4 regions of the Clostridium lamae genome follow, and region 1 is predicted to be linked to each of the others. Evidence: riboswitches for the same ligand, from Rfam matches in the RefSeq annotation. Region 1 holds a riboswitch; each other region holds the start of a gene.
What was found. A riboswitch is a leader RNA that binds a small molecule or an ion and turns the genes downstream of it on or off. The one in region 1 is predicted to bind S-adenosylmethionine.

Region 1 (3,628 bases):
TATTATTCCCTGCTTCAAGTTTAACTAAGAATAATTGTATACTTTGGTTGCTATCCTATAGATGCACATATCTAAAATCACCATATAAGATATGTTAATTTAGAAAGCTATAAGCACCTCATGCTAAAAATACTTTTAATCTACTTAAGTAATACATATCTAGTATGCACATTTTCATGTGTTATGCTTCATCCACACATCATCTAAATAAAAATGTCATTATTTCTTCCTATTTTAATAGTATTGCGGGGCTTAGACATATAATAGACTTTTTATTTTAAGCTACAATGTGTTTAGATTATCTCATAGTAATTTTAACTCCTACCCTCCTCCTCCCTAGAACTTAATAACTTAACATGTTAACCTGTTAATATTATAATAGTACCTTTTGAAATCGTAGTCAATATATTTACTAAAAAAAATAGATATAAATTATTCTTTTTTTAAATCTCTTTATATTTTTTGTTATAATTTCTTTGTTTAGTTCTATTATTTAGAATCAATATATTATATATTTATCCGATTTCTATAGTAAAAAAATTGCCCTTAGTAGAACCAAAACTAATTCTACTAAGGGCTTTATAATACTAAACTAATTCTTTGCTGTAATGATATAATAGTTCAACACATTCAACTATATCATCTATAGGTGCTACTTCATAGCTATGAACATATCTTGTTGCATAGCATATTCCCCCTGAAGCAATTCCCCCTCTTTCTGGTTGAATTGTAGATGCATCTGTTTATCCTGCTGCATAAACTTCTAATTGATATTCTAAACCTGCATTTTTTGATGCTTTCTTTAATCCTTCTTCTATACTATTTGTATAATATGTCCTATCCCTTCAAAATGACAGGCACATAAATGATCATCTTCTACTATCTTTAATTCTGGCTCTTCTAAAAAACAAATTTCTTTTGCACTAGGACACCTTGTATTGAATCTACATCCTTTTGGTGGATTGGCTGGACTAGGTATATCTCCTTCTAAAAGCATAACCTTTTCATCATCTAAATCCTCTTCTGAAGCTCCATCAATCTTTGGAATTGCAGATAATAAAGCTTTTGTATAAGGATGCTTAGGATTTCTATACAGCTCTTTTTTACCAGATATCTCTACAATTTTACCAAGGTACATTACAGCCACCCTATCTGCAATATGCTCTACAACACTTAAGTTATTGGATATAAAAATATAAGCTACCCCCTTTTCTTTTTGAAGCTCTTTTAAAAGGTCAATGATTTTAGTTTGAACTGATACATCTAATGCAAATACAGTCTCATCACATATAACTAGCTTTGGATCTAAAATCATAGCTCTTGCAATCCTTATTCTCAGTCTTTGTCCACCTGAAAATTCATTAGCATACGCATTCATACACTCTTTATTTAATCCTACCCTCTTCATTACTTCTTCGATTTTTTTATCTCTCTCTTCACTAGTTTTATAAGTCTTTTGAATATCTATTCGCTCAGCAATAATATCCTTGACAGTAATCCTAGGATTTAGAGAATCATAAGGATCATAAAATATTAACTTCATCTTCTTCCTGGCAATTTTTAATTTCCTTTTATTAAGTTTTGTTATATCTTGTCCGTCGAAAATGACCCTTCCAGAAGTAGGCTCAATAGATCTTATTAATGTTTTTCCTAGTGTAGACTTTCCGCATCCAGACTCACCTACTATTCCAAGAGTTTCACCAGGTTTTATATTAAATGATACTCCATCAACTGCTTTTATATTTCCCGTTGCCCTCGAGAAAATACCTTTCTTAATGGGGTACCATTTTTTTAAATTCTGAACCTGAAGTATATATTCATTATTATTTTCTTCACTCAATTATCTTACCTCCTCTTTAGTCACTCTTCGTAATACTTCTAGCCTCTAAGCTTATGCCTTTTCTTAAACTTTATTAAATAAGACTTTGTATCTATAGATTTTGTTATTTTGAAAACAGCTTTTATTGTATAAAAAAGCTACTTTCAAAAAGAAAGTAGCTTACTTTAAACTAATGTAAAAATTGCGCACCACCTTATTATCTTTCAAAGCTACTGCTTTGTAGGAATTAACACCGTGTACTAAGTATCGGTTGTCGGGTATCATAGGGCCAGTCCCTCCGCCTCTCTTGATAAGAATTTACTTTCTATATTCACTTTTTATACTTTTCCAAAAATTAATTATTATTATAATAATCATTAAATGTATAATTGTCAATATTTTTTATTAAATAATAATTAATATTTTAAAATAATATATATATTTTTAATACTTTTGTAATTACTAAATGATTTTTGAAGATACTTGGATACACTTAGTTTAGAATTAATGATAAATAGTTATCGTTGCTCTACTAAAATAATAGTAAATAAATTATTACCCTTAGTAGAACTAATATCATTCTACTAAGGGCTTATATAAAGTAGAGGTAGGTCAAAATTTTAACCCACCTCTACTTTATCTCTTTTTATTAATAATTAACGATTAATTGATCTAGCAATCATTGATACTGTATGACGAACACCACGTATTGCCTTACTCATCGCAAAAATATTTTCAAAAGGAGCAACCCCACCATATCCTGCATCTCCAATATGTTGAATATCAGCTCCACAAATTTTATTGCGAATTGCAATTTGTTTAATAGTATCTTCATCTGAACTTTCTTGACTAGTGCCTATTGCAGTAAGTACAAGTGCTCCATTACTATGTGCAACTTTTACAACCTCTTTTAAATCTGCATCATCAAATCCAGGTACTGTTCCAACTGCTGGAACTAAAATAACATCTGCACCCGCCTCAATGAAACCTTTTATAGATTTTATATCTGCTACTGGTTCATCAACACCTGCAGCATGCATTTTACCAGCAATAATTAACCCTGAAAAATTATCTTTAGCTAATTTAATTGTTTTTTCTATTTCAGAATTGGTTACACCTGTACCAGGATTACCAGTAAAGCAAACAAAATCCAAACCTAGCTTCTCTATTTGTTGAATTGTTTCAAGATTGGCTTGTCTACCTTCGCTGATTGTTCTACGATTTTCTTGCATATCTGCATCTAAATCAACAGGCTCCAAGTTCACTCCTATTGGACGACCTACTAATCTGTGTAGCTCTTCAAGAAAAGATTCTTCTTTACCTTGTAATCCGAAAACGTTGGGATTCAAAACATCTACTCCATTAAGTAGTATTAAATCAGCTCCAAAAGCTCTAGCAATTTCAGAATTTGTAATATCTCCTATAAAAGATTCTCTTGGTGCTACATTCTCAGAAAGAATGGTTCTACCTTCACTTGCTTTAATACTTTGTTTTAATTCTGCTGCGGTCATTTGCAATATCTCCGAAGCATTTGCACTTATTAATCTTTTTCCCATAACTACTCCTCCAAAATATCTCTGACTTTTAATTTTTAGCTCATTAAGCTAGTATTTATCTCATCAGCTTCCATTTCTTCTGCTTCTAATACTAAGTTTTGCTTCTCAACTGTTTTATAGAAGAACCAATATATTATGACATCAACCAATATACATACTAATTGAAGAACTGCACCACTAATTTTACCTCCCGTTGTAAGGAATCCACTAATAATTGGTGGCATAGTCCATGAAACAGCAATACCTACTGTTT
Region 2 (3,628 bases), on a different contig from region 1:
AAGTAATTTCCTAGTGATTGTAAAACTTGTACAATTACTACTAAAATTATTACTGTTACTATCATTACATCTGTTTGGTATCTTTGATAACCGTATCTTACTGCTAAGTCACCAAGTCCTCCTGCTCCTACTGTTCCTGCCATAGCTGAATATCCAATTATGCTTATTATAGTTAGTGTTAATCCTGAAATTATTGATGGCACTGCTTCTTTAAGCATAACTTTGAATATTATTTGTGTATTAGATGCTCCAAAGGATTTTGCTGCTTCTACTACTCCTGAATCAACTTCTTTTAAAGCTGATTCTATAATTCTTGCTACAAAAGGTGCTGCTGCTATAGTAAGTGGTACTATTGCTGCTGTAGTTCCTATAGATTTTCCTACTATTAATTTTGTAAGTGGCATTATTGCTACCATTAAAATTAAAAATGGAAATCCCCTAAGTATGTTTATTATTGTATCTAGAGTCTTATAAACTCCTTTATTAGGCTTTAAACCATTTGGTGCTGTTACTATTAATGCAATTGCTGGAATAAATCCCAATATTACTGAAAATAGTGTTGAGAAAAAGACCATTATTATTGTTTTATTAAATCCTTCTATTAATATTTCTGACATTAATTAAGCACCTCCAATACTACTTCCTTTCTCTCAAGATAAGCTATAACCTTGTTCTTATCTTTCTCATCAACATTAATTACTAAATTACCTAATATATCTTCTCTAAACTTTTCAAGTTTACCCCAAACTATTGAAAAGTCCATATCTAAATCTCTTGCCATCTTTGTTATAAGAGCATTTTCTGAAGATGTACTTGGGAAATATAATTTAATATTTATGCCCTTGCTAGGTAAAATATCTTCCTCTTCTTCTCCAAGGAATTTCTTTAAAGATACTCCTGGTCTTAAGAATAATTCTTCTGAATTTCCTTCTGCCTTTAAAATTCCACCTTCAATCAATGCAACCTTTTCACAAACCTCTTTTACTACTTCCATTTGGTGAGTTACTATTACTATAGTAATTCCTAATTCTTTATTTATTTTAGATAAAAGTGATAATATATCCTTTGTAATTTTAGGATCTAAGGCAGATGTTGCTTCATCACAAAGTAATATTTTTGGCTCTAATGCCAAAGCTCTAGCTATTGCTACTCTTTGCTTTTGGCCTCCACTTAAACTAGCTGGCTTTACTTTTGCCTTTTCAGAAAGACCTACTAAATCTAAAAGTTCATTTCCTCTTTCATTTATTCTTTTTTTTCTATAGTTTCTATAACTAATTGCTTTTTTATCTCCTATTTTTTCTTTATATTCTTTGTATTCTTCTTCAAATCCCCAAACCTCTAATGGTAATGCTATATTATCAAATACAGTTTTTCTATTTAATAAGTTAAAGCCCTGAAATATCATTCCTAGTTTTTTTCTAAACTCTCTTAACTCATATCCCTTTAGCTCATTAACTTCTTTTCCCATAACATTTATTGAACCCTCTTCATAACTTTCAAGTCCATTTATGCATCTAAGTAAAGTTGATTTTCCGGCTCCACTATGACCTATTATTCCATATATCTTCCCTTCTTCTATTGATAATGAAACATTTTTAATAACTTCTACGTCATTAAATTTTTTAGTTAAATTTCTAATTTCAATCATTTATGTCCCCCCTAAGAACTTAAATAAACAGCAGCTAGATATTATAAATTTCTAAATAATAAAAAACGCACTGGAGAATAAATTCTCTAGTGCGCGAAAATACGACCTATTAATTTATTCTCTCATCTATCAGCTTAAAAGCTGCAGGATTTAGCACCAAACTTAATATGAGTAATTTAGGCTAAAATAATTAAGCCTATCACACCTATTAAAGGTTGCTGGGTTTCACAGGGCCAGTCCCTCCACCACTCTTGATAAGAAACATTGAAATGTTTATTAAATTTTCTATTGATATTAATATACCTTTATTAAAGAAGCTTGTCAATAACAATTGTAGAAAAATTTAAAATATTACAACGTCCTTTTTTATATTAATCAGCTCTGCATCAGTATTATCTTCAACAAAATTTATTATATTTTCTGCTGTTGAATCCACTTGTGCATTAGTAGCACATATTCCTGATATCCCAATCGTAATATAATTATGTAAATCTTGATTATCTACTTCATTTACTGATATATTAAATTTATTTTTAAGTTTTTGGCTTATACTTCTAACAATCATTCTTTTTTCTTTTAATGAATGAGCCCACTCAGCTCTTAAATTTATAGTCATTACTAGCACTTTCATAATTATCACCCTTTTACTATATTATACCCCAAACTTAAAATTAATGCACAATGCATAATGCGTAATGCTTAATTAAAATGCATAATGCGTAATGCACAATGCATAATTAATGAGAAAACTCCTACGGAGTTTTAGAAAATGAAAGAATGAAATTTCTATTTTGCATTCGCAAAATCGAAATGAAAAAATGAAATAGTTATGGATTAATTCCAAAGGAATTTATAATTCAGCCTGCCTGAATTATTTCAACAATTATGCATTATCAATTATGAATTATGCATTGATAAAAGTCCGTAGTAGGATGGCTACGGGGGTTTTGAACATTTTATCTCCCTAGGACTATTGGTGATATCTCATCATAGTTAGGGGGTGGTATTGGATATGCTAGAATTGATTATAAAAAGCTTTGTTATTATTTATATAATTTCATTAGTTTTAAAACATAATCTTTTTATTCATTATTTAAAGATTTCAGTAAAATTTATTGGTCTTGATATTGAAATTAGAAGCAAACAAAAAGATGCTCCGTCCTGCAAAGAGTAGCATCCATTTTGTTGATATTATCTAAATCCAATAGCCCTAAAACAAAATAAACGTTCTAAGGATTGCTTAGTGTTGACGCACTAAGCTTTTCTTATTTATATTATATCAAAATTTTATAAAAATAAACATATAATTTTTTTATATTTAAAACAAACAACCCTTAAAATACGTATGCCAAATCTGCATTTTATTTTAAAAATTGAAAAACTTTAAAAATTTATAACTCAGCTTGCCTGAGTTATTTCACTAATTATGCATTATTCATTACTTAAGTGCATTACTTAAACTTCCATTCCTTATAAAACTCTTCTAAAAAGTCTTCCATAAATTTATGTCTTTTTTCTGCTATTTCCTTTGCTGTATCTGTATTCATCAAATCTTTTAATTTTAGTAGTTTTTCATAAAAATGATTTATTGTATGGTTCTCTGCATTTTTAACTTCATTTAAATTTTTAAAGTCCATAGGCTTTATTGATGGATCATAAATTGGTCTATTTTTATGTCCTCCATATGCAAAGGTTCTAGCTATACCTATAGCACCTATAGCATCTAATCTATCTGCATCTTGAACAATTTTACCTTCAAGAGTATGCTGGGTTGAATCAACAACTCCACCCTTATAAGACATAGTTTGTATTATTTTTATTATTGATTCAATAGATTCCTGATCTACCTCTATAGAATTAAGAAAATCCTCTGTAACTGTGGTATTACTATCATTGGACTTTGAAAATTTCCAGTCATCAATATCATGTAATAACGCTGTCATTTCAACAATAAAAAAGTCTGCATTTTCTTTTTCTGCT
Region 3 (3,628 bases), on a different contig from region 1:
AGCAAAGGGGAGACATGAGAGCGTAGCAGAACATAGCTGGATGATGATTCTGATGGCTTTCTTTATGAGAGATGAGTTTCAAGAAGTAGATATGGATAAGGTTATTAGAATGTGTATAATTCACGATTTAGGTGAATGCTTCACTGGAGATATTCCGACTTTTGATAAAAATCAAATTCATGAAAAAACAGAGGAAGAATTATTGTATAGCTGGGTTAATTCACTTCCAGAAAGCTACGCAATAGAAATGAGAGAACTTTACAAAGAAATGGCAGAACGTGAAACTATAGAAGCAAAGATCTATAAGGCTATTGATTCTCTTGAAGCATTAATTCAACATAATATTTCTGACTTGTCTACATGGATTCCAAAAGAATTTGACCTTAATCTAACATATGCTGATGATAAGGTAGCTTTTTCTGATTATCTTAGACTATTAAGACAAGCCATTCGTGAAGATACTATCAAGAAGATTGATGCAGAAAAATAAGATTAAATTGGTACTGATACAAATAAGAGATAGGGATTTTATGACAATTTTATATTGTGTAGGCTATTTCTCTATATTTTTTGAGGGAGAAATAGCCTTTTTATTTTACTTAAAATTACAAATTGTATAAAAGGACCTAATATAAAAAATATTAAATATGGGTAAATTAAAGAGAGACATTTGAATTAGTAGAATTGTTGTTTTCCAAATAAGATTCTCCCCAAATACACAATGCATTAAGAATAGGAATAAGGCTTTTTCCAAATTCAGTTAATGAGTATTCTGTTTTAGGAGGTACAACAGGATAAACAATTCTATTAATTATCTTGTCTTTTTCTAAGTCTCGTAACTGTTGTGTAAGCATTTTGTCAGTTGCTTTTGGCATTAATTTATGCAATTCGCTATATCTTAAAGTTTTGCCCATTAAGTGCCAAAGTATAATGGCTTTGTATTTTCCACCAATAAGATAAATTGGCGCTTCTATTGGGCAAGTAAATGTAATATTACAATTTGAATCCATTTTATTACTCCTTACTATCTTTTAAGGTAGTATATACCTAAAAAGTGCATTCTTGCATTATAGTTTGTTATGTTTATAATTATAGTATAGATTAATCTACATAACAAGGCTTGTAAATATATATTTTAAACCTAATATGGTAAAAATAGATATAAAGATATGCGTATATAAATGAGTAAATTATTATATTATGAAAATATGAATTAATAAATTTAAGGAAAGAGGTATTTAGAATGGATGCAATAACAATGATAAAAGAGAGAAGAAGTGTAAGAAAATTTAAAAATGAAAAAGTAGATAGAGAAGTTATGAAAGAAATAGTAGATATAGCTAGATGGGCTCCATCATGGGTAAATTTTCAAATAGCTAGATATACGTTAATTGACAATGAAGAGATTATTCAAAAGTTTGCAAATGATGCAGTTAAAGGATTTGTTTATAATATGGATACTTTAAAAAATGCAAAAGGTGTTGCAGTACTAAGCTTTGTAAAAGGAAAAAGTGGGAAATCAGAGCAATATGGTATTGAAAGCTCAAATGAGAATACTTGGGAAGTATTTGATGCAGGTATAGCATGTCAAACATTCTGTTTAGCAGCACATGCTAAAGGGATTGGAACCTGTATAATGGGAGTAATAAATGAAGATTCAATTGCTAAAATTATAAATTTACCTGAGGAAGAAACAGTAGCAGCTCTTATCGTTTATGGATATCCAGATGGCGAAGCAGTTCCAACTAATAGAAAGAGTGCTGAAGAAATAATGCGTTTTATATAAACATAATATAAAAACTTTATTTAACTTGAATAATGGAACCCCCTACTCACTAAAAAAGTAAAATTAGATTATAACTTAATAATAAATTTATTTGCATATTGAACTAATAATGGAAATAAGTGTATAATATATTAAAAGTGAATAATCGGATATAAGTCTTTTATCAAGAATGGCGGAGGGACCGGCCCTGTGAAGCCTAGCAACAGCTGATTATTATAAATCAGAATTGTGCTAAATCCTGCATAAAAATTTATTTTATGAGAGATAAGAGAGAGTTTTTTATGCCAATTTTATATTGTGTGTATAGGCTATTTCTCTATATTTTTGATGGAGAAATAGCCTTTTTATTTTACTTAAAATTACAAATTGTATAAAAGGACCTAATATAAAAAAATAATAATTAAGGGGGATTTTTTATGAGCAATAAAAAATGGAGTAAAGAAACAATATGTATAAAAGGGGGATACAATCCAACACCAGGAAATCCAATAGCCGCACCACTATTCCAAAGTACATCATACAATTTTGAAAATGCAGACCAAGTAGCAAATTTATTTGATTTAAAAGAAAGTGGTCATTTATATTCCAGAATAAGTAATCCAACAGTAAGTTATTTAGAAGAAAAGTTCACTAAATTAGAAGGTGGGGTAGGAGCAGTTGCCGTTTCTTCTGGACAAGCAGCATCAGTATTAGCAGTATTAAATATATGTGAAGCTGGAGATCATATAATATCTACTTCAACTATATATGGGGGAACCTTCAATCTTTTTTCAACAACTTTAAAAAGATTAGGAATCGAAACAACATTTATTAGTCCAGATATAAGTAAAGAAGAAATATTAAGTAAGGTTAAACCAAATACAAGATTATTATTTGGAGAAACCATAGGAAATCCAGGATTAAATGTTTTAGATTTAAAAAAATTTGCAAGTGCAGCTAAAGAAGCACAAATACCATTGATTGTTGATAATACAGTAGCAACTTCATATCTATTAAACCCATTTGAATATGGAGCTAATGTAGTAATTCATTCTACAAGTAAATATGCAGATGGACATTCAGTAGCTTTAGGTGGAATTATAGTAGATGGTGGTAATTTTAATTGGAATAATGGAAGGTTTGATTGCTTAGTTGAACCAGATGAGAGCTATCATGGGTTGCAATATGTAGATACATTTGGTGAATCTGCTTATATAGTTAAGTTAAGAGTTACTTTGTTAAGAGATTTTGGAAGTACAATGAGTCCATTTAATGCATTTTTAACTAACTTAGGATTAGAAACTCTTCATTTAAGAATGGAAAGACATAGTAGTAATGCTTTAGCTTTAGCTAAGTACTTACAACAGCATCCAAAGGTTAATTGGGTAAGCTATCCTTTACTAGAAACTCAAAAAGATTATGAAGTAGCACGTGAATATCTACCAAAAGGAGCATCAGGAATATTAACTTTTGGAATTAAAGGAGGAGTAGAAGCTGCTAAAAAACTTATTGATGAATTAAATTTAGCTAAATTGGTAGTACATTTAGGTGATGTTAGAACAACTTTATTACATCCAGCAAGTACAACTCATAGGCAGCTATCAGAAGAAGATATGATTTCAACAGGAGTAACTAAAGACTTAATAAGAGTTTCTGTAGGAATTGAAAATATAGATGATATTATAAATGATTTTGAACAAGCATTGAATAAGGTAGGCGAATAGATCAAATGGCAATTTATACTTCAAATCATTTAAATGGAATAGACATATTAAAAGATGAAGGTATATTAATAGATTCAAGTAAATATAAAAAATTAGCAAAAACTATTGGCATAATAAATTTAATGCCCAATAAGAGTGA
Region 4 (3,628 bases), on a different contig from region 1:
GACTATATCAGATGGAATACACGTATCTTATCCTTCTCTTAGAATAGCTTACAAACAAAAGACATCTGATAAAGTTCTTTTAGTTACTGATGCTATGATGGCTTGTGCAATGCCTGATGGAATGTATGCTTTAGGAGGCCAAGATGTTGTAGTAAAAGATGGTGCTGCAAGATTATTAAGTGGAAGCTTAGCTGGATCAATCCTTACTTTAGATAAGGCCGTTAAGAACGTATATAAAAATGTTGGTCTTCCATTATATGAAGCTGTTAAAATGGCTAGTTATAATGCTGCAAGACATTGTAAAGTTGAAGATAGAAAGGGCCTTATAAAAGAAGGCTATGATGCAGATTTAGTATTATTTGATGAAGATATTAATATTAAAAATGTAATAGTTGGCGGAAAAGTATTAGTATAGAATAAAGGAGCTGCTTAGTGGCTCCTTTTTTGAATTTAGAATGTAAAATGTAGAATGTGGAATTGTTGATGTAATTCGAAACGAATTACTTAAAATATATATTTTTTATAAAATCCTAGTGTAGTTTCTTTTTTAATTAGTCATTTTACATTGTGAGACAGTACTTTTATTTGAAATATTTATAATAAAAAACACTTTGCATACTCAAATATAGTACACAAAGTGTCTTTTCTATTTTATATCTAGTTTTTATAGATATCTCTTTATTTCTTCTACTTTATCTAATGCTTCCCAAGGAAGGTTTAAATCATTTCTACCAAAGTGACCATAAGCTGCAGTTTGCTTATATATAGGTCTTCTTAAGTCTAAATCTCTAATTATAGCACCTGGTCTTAAATCAAATACCTTTTCTACAATTGATACTATTTCTTCTTCTGACTTCTTACCTGTTCCAAATGTTTCTATTTCTATTGATACTGGCTTAGCAACACCAATAGCATATGCTAATTGAATTTCTAACTTATCAGCAATTCCTGCTGCAACTAAGTTTTTAGCAACCCATCTAGCTGCATATGCCGCTGATCTATCAACCTTAGTTGGATCTTTTCCTGAGAAAGCACCACCACCGTGTCTTCCATATCCACCATAGGTATCTACTATTATCTTTCTTCCTGTTAATCCACTATCTCCTTGTGGACCACCAACAACAAATCTTCCAGTTGGATTTATGAAATACTTAGTTTTATCATCTAATAATTCAGCTGGAACTACAGCTTTTATTACGTGTTCCATTAAATCTTTTTGAATTTGTTCTTGAGAAACCTCTTCACTGTGTTGTGTTGATATAACAATCGTATCTATTCTTACTACTTTATTATCATCATACTCAACAGTAACTTGAGTCTTTCCATCAGGTCTTAAATATGATAAAGTTCCATTTTTTCTAACTTCTGATAATCTTCTTGATAATCTATGAGCCATAGCTATTGGTAATGGCATAAACTCTTCTGTTTCATTAGTTGCAAAACCAAACATCATACCTTGGTCTCCAGCTCCAACCGCTTCAACATTATCCTTTTCTCCAGCTCTTGACTCTAATGCCTCATCTACTCCCATAGCGATATCACTTGATTGTTCATCTATAGAAGTTAAAACTGAACATGTTTCACAGTCAAACCCATATTTAGCTCTATCATAACCGATTTCCTTAACAGTTTCTCTTACTAACTTCGGAATATCAACATAACAATTAGTTGATATTTCTCCCATAACTAAAACCATTCCTGTAGTAACAGCAGTTTCACATGCAACTCTTGCCATAGGATCTTTTGCTAAAATACTATCTAATACAGCATCTGATATTTGGTCACAAATTTTATCTGGATGCCCTTCTGTAACTGATTCTGAAGTAAATAATCTTTTCATCTTAATATCTCCTTTCTCTATATTTGATATTAATTCTAAAATAATTTATATAATAAAAAAATCTCCTCGATAAGAAGAGATGTTAAAAATCATAACCTTTCTTATCTTGCAAAATTAAATTGCAGGAATTGGCACCACACTCAAATAAATGAAGTAGGTTGCCGGGTTTCACAGGGCCCTTTTCCCTCCGCCTCTCTTGATAAGAACTAATATCAAATTTTACTTTTCAGATTATAACACCTTTATTATTACTAGTCAATAATTATAGATAAAAAATTTATCTAATTTATATGTTTTAATCTTATTTTACTTTTAAGAGCAAAAAAATAAAAGACAAGTGATAATAAATATCCTTGCCTTTGTGGTGGGGGAGGACGGATTCGAACCATCGAAACGAAACGTAACAGATTTACAGTCTGCCCCCTTTGGCCACTCGGGAACTCCCCCTTATTTATGGAGCTGGCAATAGGAATCGAACCTACAACCTGCTGATTACAAGTCAGCTGCTCTACCGTTGAGCCATGCCAGCATATATATGGTGGAAACAACAGGGATCGAACCTGTGACCCTCTGCTTGTAAGGCAGATGCTCTCCCAGCTGAGCTATGCTTCCATAATAAAAATTAAAAATGGTGGGGGAGGACGGATTCGAACCATCGAAACGAAACGTAACAGATTTACAGTCTGCCCCCTTTGGCCACTCGGGAACTCCCCCATTTTTTTGGAGCTGGCAATAGGAATCGAACCTACAACCTGCTGATTACAAGTCAGCTGCTCTACCGTTGAGCCATGCCAGCATATTCTAAATAATTTTAAATGGTGGGGGAGGACGGATTCGAACCATCGAAACGAAACGTAACAGATTTACAGTCTGCCCCCTTTGGCCACTCGGGAACTCCCCCATAAAATTATTTATTTAATTTCAGTTAAGTTAATTTCGTTCGCTCAACTGACAATGACTAGTATATATTTATTATTTCTTAATTTCAAGTGTAATTTCAGCTCATTTAACGAAATTATACCTATTTCTTTCTATTTTTCTCTTATTTTCTCTCGTTTAATTCTAATATCTTTTTAAGTTATATTTATTGTATTTATATTTATTAGATTTAATTTTATTCAAAAACACTTGAATCTACATAATTTTCTAGTATATTTTTAAATACTTCATAATCAGATACTGACATCCTCTTCTTTGCTAATTCAAATCCTCTTCTGATTCTGTCAATGTCATCTTTATTAGAAAAATAGTCATTTATCTTTATCAAATCTAAAGTAGATAATTTCTTCATTAGTGAATCTAATTTCTCATTTCTATCACTATCAATGTAGTTTAGTAAACTATTAGAAGTATCCTTTTGTCTCAATAAGAAGACTTCTGACTCAACTGAATTATTTACTAACTCCTCATTTCCATTTACATCACTCTCTTCATCTGTAATATTACTAATAGCATTACTACTTAACACTTCATCACTCTTTAATGGTTCCCAAAAAAGCAAGAAATATATTGGTATACTTGCACCTAGTACTATAGTGAACAAATAAACTAAAGCTTTTTTCATTAAGCTTCACCTCCTACATTAAATTACTATCCTTTTTATGTTTTTTTATACATTTTATTATAATTAAAAGTTTCAAAACATATATTGGTATAATCAGGAGGTGAATTCTAGTGAAGCATAAAATACACTATGATGATCATAATTCCTACATGGAAATTGCTGATAAAATAAAAAAATATAAAAAAGATGATACTATTATAATTTGTGTAGGTACTGATAAATGT

Region 2: linked by a shared signal. The riboswitch ahead of QK892_RS03370 (methionine ABC transporter ATP-binding protein) and the one ahead of QK892_RS06370 (ABC transporter ATP-binding protein) in region 1 are both predicted to bind S-adenosylmethionine.
Region 3: linked by a shared signal. The riboswitch ahead of QK892_RS07975 (O-acetylhomoserine aminocarboxypropyltransferase/cysteine synthase family protein) and the one ahead of QK892_RS06370 (ABC transporter ATP-binding protein) in region 1 are both predicted to bind S-adenosylmethionine.
Region 4: linked by a shared signal. The riboswitch ahead of metK (methionine adenosyltransferase) and the one ahead of QK892_RS06370 (ABC transporter ATP-binding protein) in region 1 are both predicted to bind S-adenosylmethionine.

The regions. Positions count from the first base shown of each region.
Region 1 is NZ_JASCQJ010000008.1:97,314-100,941, forward strand. Features, by position in the region: partial or broken gene QK892_RS18415 (hypothetical protein) at 588-731, opposite strand; gene QK892_RS06370 (ABC transporter ATP-binding protein) at 815-1,840, opposite strand; SAM riboswitch class I at 2,034-2,136, opposite strand; gene QK892_RS06375 (DUF7916 family protein) at 2,476-3,375, opposite strand; gene QK892_RS06380 (PTS sugar transporter subunit IIC) at 3,411-3,628, opposite strand, start outside.
Region 2 is NZ_JASCQJ010000004.1:49,209-52,836, forward strand. Features, by position in the region: gene QK892_RS03365 (methionine ABC transporter permease) at 1-617, opposite strand, end outside; gene QK892_RS03370 (methionine ABC transporter ATP-binding protein) at 617-1,648, opposite strand; SAM riboswitch class I at 1,768-1,909, opposite strand; gene QK892_RS03375 (DUF503 domain-containing protein) at 1,992-2,279, opposite strand; gene QK892_RS03380 (hypothetical protein) at 2,655-2,822, shown strand; gene QK892_RS03385 (HD domain-containing protein) at 3,100-3,628, opposite strand, start outside.
Region 3 is NZ_JASCQJ010000012.1:32,616-36,243, reverse strand. Features, by position in the region: gene QK892_RS07990 (HD domain-containing protein) at 1-490, shown strand, start outside; gene QK892_RS07985 (winged helix-turn-helix transcriptional regulator) at 657-1,010, opposite strand; gene QK892_RS07980 (nitroreductase family protein) at 1,244-1,786, shown strand; SAM riboswitch class I at 1,944-2,057, shown strand; gene QK892_RS07975 (O-acetylhomoserine aminocarboxypropyltransferase/cysteine synthase family protein) at 2,203-3,489, shown strand; gene QK892_RS07970 (homoserine O-acetyltransferase/O-succinyltransferase family protein) at 3,495-3,628, shown strand, end outside.
Region 4 is NZ_JASCQJ010000025.1:31,947-35,574, reverse strand. Features, by position in the region: gene nagA (N-acetylglucosamine-6-phosphate deacetylase) at 1-415, shown strand, start outside; gene metK (methionine adenosyltransferase) at 665-1,840, opposite strand; SAM riboswitch class I at 1,939-2,046, opposite strand; tRNA gene QK892_RS12300 (tRNA-Tyr) at 2,203-2,287, opposite strand; tRNA gene QK892_RS12295 (tRNA-Thr) at 2,295-2,369, opposite strand; tRNA gene QK892_RS12290 (tRNA-Val) at 2,377-2,452, opposite strand; tRNA gene QK892_RS12285 (tRNA-Tyr) at 2,470-2,554, opposite strand; tRNA gene QK892_RS12280 (tRNA-Thr) at 2,562-2,636, opposite strand; tRNA gene QK892_RS12275 (tRNA-Tyr) at 2,657-2,741, opposite strand; gene QK892_RS12270 (hypothetical protein) at 2,955-3,404, opposite strand; gene yyaC (spore protease YyaC) at 3,515-3,628, shown strand, end outside.